DNA from 2 places in the Mesorhizobium sp. BHbdii genome. Region 1 is predicted to be linked to the other one. Evidence: riboswitches for the same ligand, from Rfam matches in the RefSeq annotation. Region 1 holds a riboswitch; the other holds the start of a gene.
What was found. A riboswitch is a leader RNA that binds a small molecule or an ion and turns the genes downstream of it on or off. The one in region 1 is predicted to bind cobalamin.
Positions count from the first base shown of each region.

Region 2: it holds a riboswitch for cobalamin, as region 1 does, so the genes downstream of both, ACWTU8_RS13550 (aromatic ring-hydroxylating oxygenase subunit alpha) here and ACWTU8_RS06130 (CbtB domain-containing protein) in region 1, are expected to answer to the same signal.

Region 1 covers NZ_JBSPKX010000001.1:1,247,221-1,251,998, reverse strand. The annotation lists gene cobO (cob(I)yrinic acid a,c-diamide adenosyltransferase) at 1-150, opposite strand, end outside; gene cobU (bifunctional adenosylcobinamide kinase/adenosylcobinamide-phosphate guanylyltransferase) at 152-673, opposite strand; gene ACWTU8_RS06135 (CbtA family protein) at 666-1,442, opposite strand; gene ACWTU8_RS06130 (CbtB domain-containing protein) at 1,458-1,637, opposite strand; cobalamin riboswitch at 1,675-1,876, opposite strand; gene ACWTU8_RS06125 (Rieske 2Fe-2S domain-containing protein) at 2,107-2,499, shown strand; gene ACWTU8_RS06120 (SRPBCC family protein) at 2,477-2,926, shown strand; gene ACWTU8_RS06115 (SRPBCC family protein) at 2,860-3,225, shown strand; gene ACWTU8_RS06110 (MFS transporter) at 3,291-4,490, opposite strand.
Region 2 covers NZ_JBSPKX010000002.1:181,244-186,021, reverse strand. The annotation lists gene ACWTU8_RS13560 (FAD-binding oxidoreductase) at 1-606, shown strand, start outside; gene ACWTU8_RS13555 (2Fe-2S iron-sulfur cluster-binding protein) at 725-1,855, opposite strand; gene ACWTU8_RS13550 (aromatic ring-hydroxylating oxygenase subunit alpha) at 1,879-3,126, opposite strand; cobalamin riboswitch at 3,342-3,544, opposite strand; gene ACWTU8_RS13545 (DUF680 domain-containing protein) at 4,065-4,271, shown strand; gene ACWTU8_RS13540 (DUF680 domain-containing protein) at 4,363-4,590, shown strand; gene ACWTU8_RS13535 (DUF680 domain-containing protein) at 4,663-4,778, shown strand, end outside.

The DNA of each region.
Region 1 (4,778 bases):
AGTGGTCTTGCCCTTGCCGGGCCCGGTGTTGACGATCAGCAGCCCCTTCTCGACCGTCTTTGCCGCGACCTCGGCGTCCTGCACCGCTTTGCGCTTGGCCATCTTGGCGCGATGGCGCTCCTCGTCCTTGGGATCGATAGTATCAGCCATGTCACTTCACCTTGAGCGGCAGCCCCACCACCATCAGCAGCACCGTATCGGACACTGCCGCGACTTGCTGGTTGAGCCGGCCGGCGGCATCGCGAAACCGGCGAGCCAACGCATTGTCCGGCACGATGCCCTGGCCGACCTCGTTGGAAACCACGAACCACGGCCCGCGCGGTCGTGACAGCACATCCGCCAGCCCTCGGCATTCGGCCTCAACGTCATGTTCGGCCAGCATATGGTTGGTCAGCCACAAAGTCAGGCAGTCGATCAGGACGGGCCGGCCGTCAGGCAGCGCCTCGATCGCGCCGACGAGATCGAGCGGCGCGTCGATGGTCGTCCAGCCCTCGCCGCGCCGCGACCGATGCAGCGCAATCCGTTCGCGCATCTCGTCGTCATAGGCTTGCGCCGTGGCGATATAGGCCCACGGCGCCGGGCAGGCCGTCGCCAATTTTTCGGCATGCGCGCTCTTGCCGGAGCGTGCACCGCCGATGACCAGGGTCAGCGTCCCGGCAACGCGATCAGGCAAAGCTGTCGCGCAGGCCGGTCGCGGTGCCGGTCAAGCGGCCACGCACCACGCCGACGATGCCGCCGAGCACCAGCCAGAACACCAGATTGGTCAGCGTCACCGCCACCACGAACTGGTGATGCAGGCCTTCTGGGATCGGCGATTCGAAACTGTCGGGCTGCGGCGCGCCGACGATATGCGGCGCCACGATCAACGCTACGGCAATCAGCGCCAGTGGCAAGGACTTGCGGAAGGCAAGCAGGCCGAGACCCGCCGCGGTCGCCATCACGGTCGCCGTCCACCAGATCTGGCGCTGGGTGAGATCGGCCGCCGGCATCGCCGGCAATTCGGGCGGCAGGCCAAGGTTCGGAGCCAGCGTGAATACGGCAAAGCCGGCAAAGCCCCAGAACAGGCCCTGACGCCAATTGCCGATGCCGCCGGCGAACTCCGAAGCGGCGACCAAGATCAGCGCAAAGCCGATGCCGGTGACCACATTGGCAACGATATTGAAGGCGAAGCGCTCGAAACCGTCGGCCGGCGTCCAGCCCTCCTCTTCCGGGGCGGCAGCTTCGGCCGGCGCTGGCGCCGCGCTGGTCATGGCATTCGTATCCCCGGCGTTCGCAGCCGGCGCCGCGGCATGGTCATGCGTGTGACCACCGCCGGCCTGTTCGTAGACTTCCGCTTTCAGAATGAGCGGCACCGTGGCATAGGCCTGCATGCAGGCGAGAACGACGCCTGCCACAAGCCCTGCGATCGCCGCGATGAACACGACGTTGCGAAACAATGTCATGATGTCAGCCCCTCGTCAGTGGCAGGGGAACGCCATCGAATGGCGATAGTCGTGAGCGGCATTGTGGACCGCGTCGATATGCGAGAAGCCGACAAAGCCCATCACGAAAATGCCGAGAAATGCAGCAAGCGCCAGCTGCACAAAGCGCGACTGCGAGGAGACGGAAGTGCCGAGCGAGACGGAAGCGGTATTCATGTCTTGTCCTTTCGCCCTCCACCCGAGGGCATAGAAGTCAGTTTTCCTGTCGCCGGCAGGTCTCCTGGCTCGCGGATCAACGCCCTTCCCCACCTTCCCGAAGAAACTCTTCAGTGGCATATGGAGAGGACTAACCGCACACAGTTGCGGGGGCAGCCACGGCATTGGGCAACAATTCGCCCTCACCGCATTCCCTTTAGGGCGCCGTGCGTCCGAATGGACGCACAAGGACGCTCTAACACTTAGACTCTGCGCATGACCTTTCCGGAACCGATTCCGGCTCCGGGATCATGCGCGGCTCCAAACGGAACCGACGACAGCTGCGACTATAGGCAGAATCGTCGCGTCCGGCAAACCAAATTCCGCCAGCCACCAGCGCGAATGCGCCTCTCGGCAGGCCAGCCAGCCCGGCGCCGCGATTGACAATGTTCGCGACCGGGTGTCGGCTGGCGTATCACAGGAGCCGGTCATGCAGCCCAGCCCGAGCGAGCACGATCCCTATAACGGTTTGACGCGACTTGAACCGTCGCTGCCGTCATCGGCCTACTGGGACATCGAGGCCTATCAGCGCGATCTCGACGCCATCTGGTATCGAAGCTGGCTGCTCGTCTGCCGAGAGGCCGACCTTGCCCAGCCGCTGGCGTTCAGGACGTTCCGTGTCGGCACTCAGGAGATCGTCGTGCTGCGCGACGAGACCGGCGAGCTGCGCGCCTTCCACAACACCTGTCGGCATCGCGGCTCGCAGCTTTGCCGGGGGAGCGAAGGTCGGCTGAAGGCCGCGGCTCGTCACTTGCCCCTACCACGCCTGGTCCTATTCGCTGCGCGGCGATCTCGTGCGCGTGCCGTCGAGATCGCTGCCTGAAGGCTTCGACAAGGCCGATCATCCACTTTACCGCGTAGCGCTGTCGGCATGGGGCGGTTTCGTCTTCGTCAATCTCAGGGAAGACGCCGACGGTTCGGCCGAGACATCCTTCGATCCCGCCTCTGGCGACCTCGCCAACTGGCCGCTGGAGACGCTGGTGTCAAGCCATATGCTGCGCAAGGTCATGAACTGCAACTGGAAGATCTTCTGGGAGAATTTCAACGAGTGCCTGCATTGCCCAGGCGTCGACAAGGACCTGTCGCGGCTGGTGTCGATCTATGGCCGCGGCCTGATGGGTCGGGACGACGACCCCGAATGGGCCCGTCACGCCGACAATGATGCGCCGGAGTTTCCGGTGGCCTGCGGGCCGGAGCCGAGACATGGTCGCGAGACGGGCGCGTCCACGGCCCGGTCTTTCCCGACCTGACTTCAGCCGAGCGTTCCGCCGGGCAGACCTACGCCACCAACCTGTCGTCGATGTTCATCGTCGGCCATGTCGACTATGTCAGGACCGTGCGGCTGGTGCCGCTCGGCTCGGAGCAGACCGAACTGACCGCCGAATGGCTTTTTTCGTCCGAAGCGCTCGCCAATCCAACGGCTGATATCGACAACATCGTCGCTTTCGGCAGGCAGGTGCTGGAGGAGAGCGCTGATATCTGCGAGATCAACCAGAAAGACTGCGCTCGATGCGCCACAAGGCCGCATGCTGATGCCCGAGGAATATGAAATTGCATCGCTTCCACAACTGGGTGCGCGAGCGGCATACAACGCTTTCACCAAAATTCTGACGATCAAAGCGACTTCGGCAGATACCGCCAGGTGACAAAACCGCAGCCCGCCGCCAGCAGGCCGAGCGTGGCGAACACCGAGCCCAGCCCGAAAAACGCCAGCACCACCGAATAGACCAACGGCGGTGTCAGCTCGGAAAAGTCGAGATAAGTGCGATAGACCGCCGCCATCTCAGCCCTTTCATAGAACCGCACCGAGCGCATGAAGGCGGTCGAGCCCAACGCGTCGAGAGCGATGGCGAAGAGCGCGCCGCACAGCAGCAAGGCGCCGGTAAGAAACGGCACGAATTCGCCGACGGCGCCCGCCGCCAGCAGCATGGCCGACAGGGCGAAATAGGCTGATGTCATGGTTCGCCGGCCGCCGAAACGCTGTCCCACTCTGCCCCAGAAGATGGCCGTGAACAACAGCGCATTGCCCGCTGAGACCAGCAGGCCGCCAGCGAGCTCGCCCTCGCCTGTGATCACCATGAACAAAGGCCCGTAGACGAAAAATGTCGTCCAGAAGCAGGAGCGGCCGAAGGCGATCAGCCAGGCCAGCCTGAGACGCGGCTGCGCGACGAAGCGGCCGATATTGGCGAGCGGATTGGCCGGCCGCGTCTTGCCAGGGCGGATCGACTGATTGTCGCCGAGCCGGTAGGTCCAGAACAGCCCCAGCAGGGCCATGGCGAAGATGGCGACCGCGCCATGCGCGGCATAGATGCCAAAACGCGTGTAGAGGAAGATGCCGAGTGTCGGCCCGCTTGTCCAGGCGAGCATCGACCACGCCATGCGCAGCGATTCGGCCTGCATGAAATCGGTCTTGCGGATGTGGTCCATGATGTAGAGGCTGAGCGTGATGGACAACGCGCTGGCGCCCATCACGCGGCAAAGCATGCCCACCAGCTGCCCGGTGAGCGTGTGCGTGACGAAGAACAGCGAGCCGACGGCAAGCAGGCAGGCACCTGATGTGTAGACCCAGCGTCGGGCAAAGCGCCGGATGAGCATCGGCATGAACAGCGTCACCGACAGGCCGAGCAGCGCCACGACGGTGTAGAGGATCGAGACGATCTGCTCGTTGCGGAGGATTTCGTAGGCCTGGATCGGGATGACGCTCGACACGGTGGCGCGCGCGAAGGATTCGACCGCATAGAGCGAGGCGAAGGTGCGCGCATCCGCCGGTCGCAAGGCCGGAAGCGCGATTGGATGGCGCACATGGGTAGCCATTGCTGTCCCCGAAGCAGAATCGCCCAAAGCAGGACGTGAGCGCCAAATCTGCCGTGGCCATCCCTAGGTCAGTAACAGGAAACCGACCCGTTCACGGCAAAAAGCGAACCGGCCAAAGGCTTTCCGGCGCTGGCCTACCGCATCGGCGCGAAATCGGAATCGATTTTCGGAAAGCACGATGCGTAGATTCAAAAGTGTTAGAGCGTACTTTGTGCGTCCAAGCGGACGCACGTCGCTCTAATGCCCGCCTTGATGCGACGCCGGCGCGAACCGGAGCCGAGGCCGTGT
Region 2 (4,778 bases), on a different contig from region 1:
AGGCTGACGGCGCCGGATGGCTATCAGGCGCGTCGCTCCTACTCGATCGCCTCGGGGCCGGAAGCCGGCGAGATGATCGAACTGGCGATCGAAAGGCTCGATGATGGCGAGGTCTCGCCGTTCTTCCACGATATCGCGGCTGTTGGCGACGAGGTCGAATTGCGCGGGCCGCTCGGCGGCCACTTCGTCTGGTACGACGGCGACGGCGGTCCGCTTCTGCTGGTCGGCGGCGGGTCCGGCGTGGTTCCGCTGATGGCGATGATCCGCCATCGCGCGGCGCGCAGGTCGGCGGTGCCCGTGGCACTGGTGTTTTCCGCACGGGTCTGGGACGAGGTGATCTTTCGCGACGAGCTGATCGGCCTCGACGATCGTCGCGACGGCTTCGATCTGGTGCTGACGCTGACCCGCGAGGCCGCCCGGCGCCCGGCGGACTATTCGCGGCGGGTCGATGCCGCGATGATAGAGCAATCGATGGTGCGGCTGCCCGCGCCGCCAAGGTTCGCCTTTGTCTGCGGCTCGAATGCCTTCGTGTCGGCCGCCGCTCAGGCGCTGATCGATGCCGGCGTTCCGGCAGGCCTCATCCGCACCGAGCGCTACGGGGTTTAATGCATGTCGCGCAAAAGTGTGCAGCGGTTTTTGCGATAATGACATGCATAGAAAACGACAACGTAAAGCGCGTCGCATAAGGCCGGCCAAACGCGACGCGCTTTAGCCGCCTCGCCGGTCAGGCGTCGATTTCGAGTGCCGTCAGTGGCTTCGAACAGCAGGCAAGGATGAAGCCGTCATCGATCTCGTGATCGAGGATGCCGCCATTGTGGCTCATCTCGACTGTGCCCGAGACCTTTTTCACCTTGCAGGTTCCACACAGGCCGAACTCGCAAGCCGCTGGGATGCGTACGCCCGAAGCGCGCGCCGTCTGCAGCACGGTCTGGCCGGCAACGCAGTCGGCATCGACATCCGAAAGCGAAAAGCGGATCGGCGTTGCGGCCTCGGCAGGTGTCTCGACCCCGCCCTCTGCCGGCCCACCCTTTGCCGGCCCACCCTTTGCCGGTGATGTGAACGGGGCCAGTATTTCCTCCACTATTGGGGCCGCAAAGCTCTCCTGATGATAGTTGGCCATGTCGAATCCGACCGCCTCAAGCATCTGCCGCACGGCGCGCATGAACGGGTCGGGACCACAGCAGAAAATTTCGCGCTCGCGAAAATCGGGCGCCAGCAGCGGCAGCCGTATCGCGTCGATCCGGCCCATATGGCCGAACCAGCCCTCGCGGCTGGAGCGCTCCTCGATCATGAAGCCAAGCGTTAGGCCCGGCATGCGGCTGCCGAGCAGTTCGAGCTCCTTGCGGAAGATGATCTCCTCGGGCTTTCGTGCGCAGTTGACGAAGCCGACATCTGTCCATGGCGCGCAGTCGTTCAGCCAGCGCAGCATTGACATCATCGGCGTCACGCCGGAGCCGGCCGAAATGAACAGATACTTGGCCGCGGGGTGGCTGTGCAGCGAAAAGTCGCCGGTCGGCCCATAGGCTTTCACGTGAACGCCGGGTTTGAGATTGTCGAACATCCAGCGTGTGCCGAGGCTGCCGGCCTGCGCTTTCACCGTCACCGCGATCGAGAACGGCCGCGACGGCGAGGACGACAGCGTATAGGTCCGCATCAGCGGGCCGTCAGTGGTCGGCAGTTCCAGTGTCACGAACTGCCCCGGTCTGTAGCGGAACCAGGTCTGGTTGTCGGAGCGGAAGGTGAAAGTCTTCACGTCAGGCGCCTCGTCGCTGACGCCGATCACTTCCAGCACCTGAAGCCTGTCGTTCCAGGGCGCCATCTCGTCGAGATGGCGGTAGAGCCCGAGATCCGTCATCGCATTCATACCCTTGACCTTTCTCAGGCGACGCTGCGCAACGCCGGCCGGCCGTCCTCGGCAAGGCGCGGCCCGATGAAGGAGGCGTACCATTCGACGAACTGGATGACGCCGCCCTCATGCAGTTCAGAATAGGGGCCGGGCTCATAGGCCGGCGACAGGATGCCGAAGGCGTTTTCCTCGACGATGCGGCGGTCCTGATCGTTGGTCTCGGTCCAGACATGGGTGAGTTCGGCGAGATCGTAATCGACGCCTTCGACCGCGTCCTTGTGGACGAGCCATTTGGTGGTGACGGCCGTTTCCGTGGCGCTGATCGGCAGCACGCGGAAGGTGACGGCATGGTCGCCGAGGATGTGGTTCCAGGTCGTCGGATAGTGATAGAGCAGCAGCGAGCCGATGCGCTCGGTCGAAACGCTGTCGGAAAGGTTCTTCTTCACCGCGCGTCTTCCCGTCATCGTGTAGCTGACGGCATCGCGCAAGAGCGGCGCGCGGGTGGCACGATACTGCCCGGCCGGATCGATGCGGAACTTGCTCGGCAAGCCCGCCGCCTCGCATTTCGCCCAGTGCGCAAGCATCTCCGGATCGCTATCGGCGCCCTGCACGCCAGTCACGGTCGGCGCTTCCGGGAATGTCTTGCACAGTTCCGGATGGTTGCCGGCGCAATGGTAGCACTCGCGGTTGTTTTCCCAGACGAGCTTCCAGTTGCCCTTCTCGACGATGGTCGATTCGAAGGCGATTTTTGCGTCGCGCAGCCGGTGCGGCAGGAGGTAAGGCTCGATCATGGCGCGCATCGGCGCGAAATCGGCGGGCTCCTTGGCCAGGCAGATGAAGATGTAGCCGCCAACGCTTTCGCAAGCCACCGGCTTCAGGCTGAACTGGCTCTTGTCGAAGCCGTCCGCCATCTGCCTTGCGAACAAAAGCCGGCCATCCAGCTCGTAGGTCCACTGGTGATAGGGGCAGACGAGCTTCGCCGCCGTGCCTTTGTCGGCGTTGCAGACGCGGCTGCCGCGATGCCGGCAGGAATTGTGGAAGGCATTGATCCTGCCTTGCTGGTCGCGGACCAGCACAACCGGATAGTCGCCTATCTGGGCAGTGATGTAGCTGCCCGGCTTCGGCAACTCGCAATCGTGGCCGATGAACAGCCAGTCGCGATACCAGATCAGCTCCATGTCGAGCTTGAAGAAATCGGCATCGGTATAGAAGGGCTGCTCGAGCGAATAGCCTGCCCTGCGGCCGTGCAAGAGCCTCAGCATGTCGTTGCGCGCTTCCATTTCCTGTCCTTATAGCCGTCGCATCGGCCCGAAATCGGAATCGATTTCGGAAAGCACGATGCGCAATTCAAAAGTCTTGGAGCGTGTTTTGTGCGTCCACATGGACGCACGTCGCTCCAAAGACTGAACTGGTGGTGATGGAGGAAGGATCGCTCGCAGACCGGCGACAGGCCAGACATGCATCATCCACCTCTTGACCGCCCACCGCGATCAGTCGTGTCTAGAAATCTCGGGCTGGTTTCCGGGCTCTGGAGTGTCCTTGCGGACTCATCGCGACACCTTCCCAGGCTTGTGGCCCAGTGGTCTCCCGTTGCGACTTGAACTCCACCACCGTTGCGGGGGCAGCGCCGGGTTCTGACCGGCTTCCCAATTCTCCGCTTCGTCGTCACCAAGCGGCACCTGAGTTGGCGTGATCTAATCATGACGGCTGGCTGACTGTCGGCATGAAAGCGACATCGTATCCATGCGGCGCGACACGGCGGCGAAACCCTGTGGGCCGGGATTTGAGGGGGGATGAATTTGCACCCGGCTGCGAGCGCTGCCGGTTCTGAAAGCACGCCGGATTTAACCATTGCAGGGCGCCTAAATGGTTAATGATTCGACAACAACTCAGCACCGGCTTTTTAAGCCGCTTCTAAAATCGAACCGAACGGTTCGTTTCTGTTGACAATGCGTGCATGACGCTGTGAACGCAGGTCCGGCAATTCGTCAAATGGTCGAATGGCGCCTTGGCATAAACCTCTGAAACAAAACACAAAATAACACTATTGGAAGCATCTGGTACAATTTCAAGGTGTAGATTCTTGGTCCACACGGAACAACTTAGTGATTGGAATCCGCCGAATGGCCTTCCCACATCGGGGCTGTCCGAACGACGCGAATTCCTCCCAAGACACGCCGCTAGACGGACGGAAAATTAAGATACTGGAGTACCAAAAATGAAAAAGATTGCTCTTACTGCCGTCGCCGTTCTGGCCATCACCGGCAGCGCCTTTGCTGGCAGCGACCATTATGGGTCCAACGGCGCCAACCAGCCGGCCGCTGCGGTCGACAACAGCTCGTATACGGCTTCCATTCAGAAGCCGGCTCACGCTGAAAAGCCCGTTGTCCAGGGCGCCGACCGCAACCTTTTCGGCAACAATTAACAGCTGATCCCAAACAGCAGAGCGGCGTTGTCTTTTCATAAAGACCGCTGCCGCCGCGCTGAGGGGATATGACAATTCAGGAGTACTAGAAATGAAGAAGATCATTCTTGCCGCCGCCGCCGCCATTCTGGCCGTCTCCGGCAGCGCTTTTGCCGGCAGCGACAATTTTGGATCGAACGGCGCCAACCAACCGGCCGCTGCGGTCGACAACAGCTCGTACACGGCTTCGATTCAGAATTCGGCTTCGGCGCAGAAGCCGGTTCAGGCTGACGAGAAGCCCGTCCACGGCAGCGACCGTAACCTCTTCGGCAACAACTAATGTCGATCCCAACAGCAGCGGCGGCATTTGCCCGCCGCGTTGGTGGAACACGAAAAATCCAGGAGTACTGAAATGACGAAGATCGTTCTTGCGACCGCCGCCGTTCTGGCCGTCGCCGGCAGCGCATTTGCCGGTAGCGACAATTATGGATCGAACGGCGCCAACCAACCGGCCGTAGCGGTCGACAG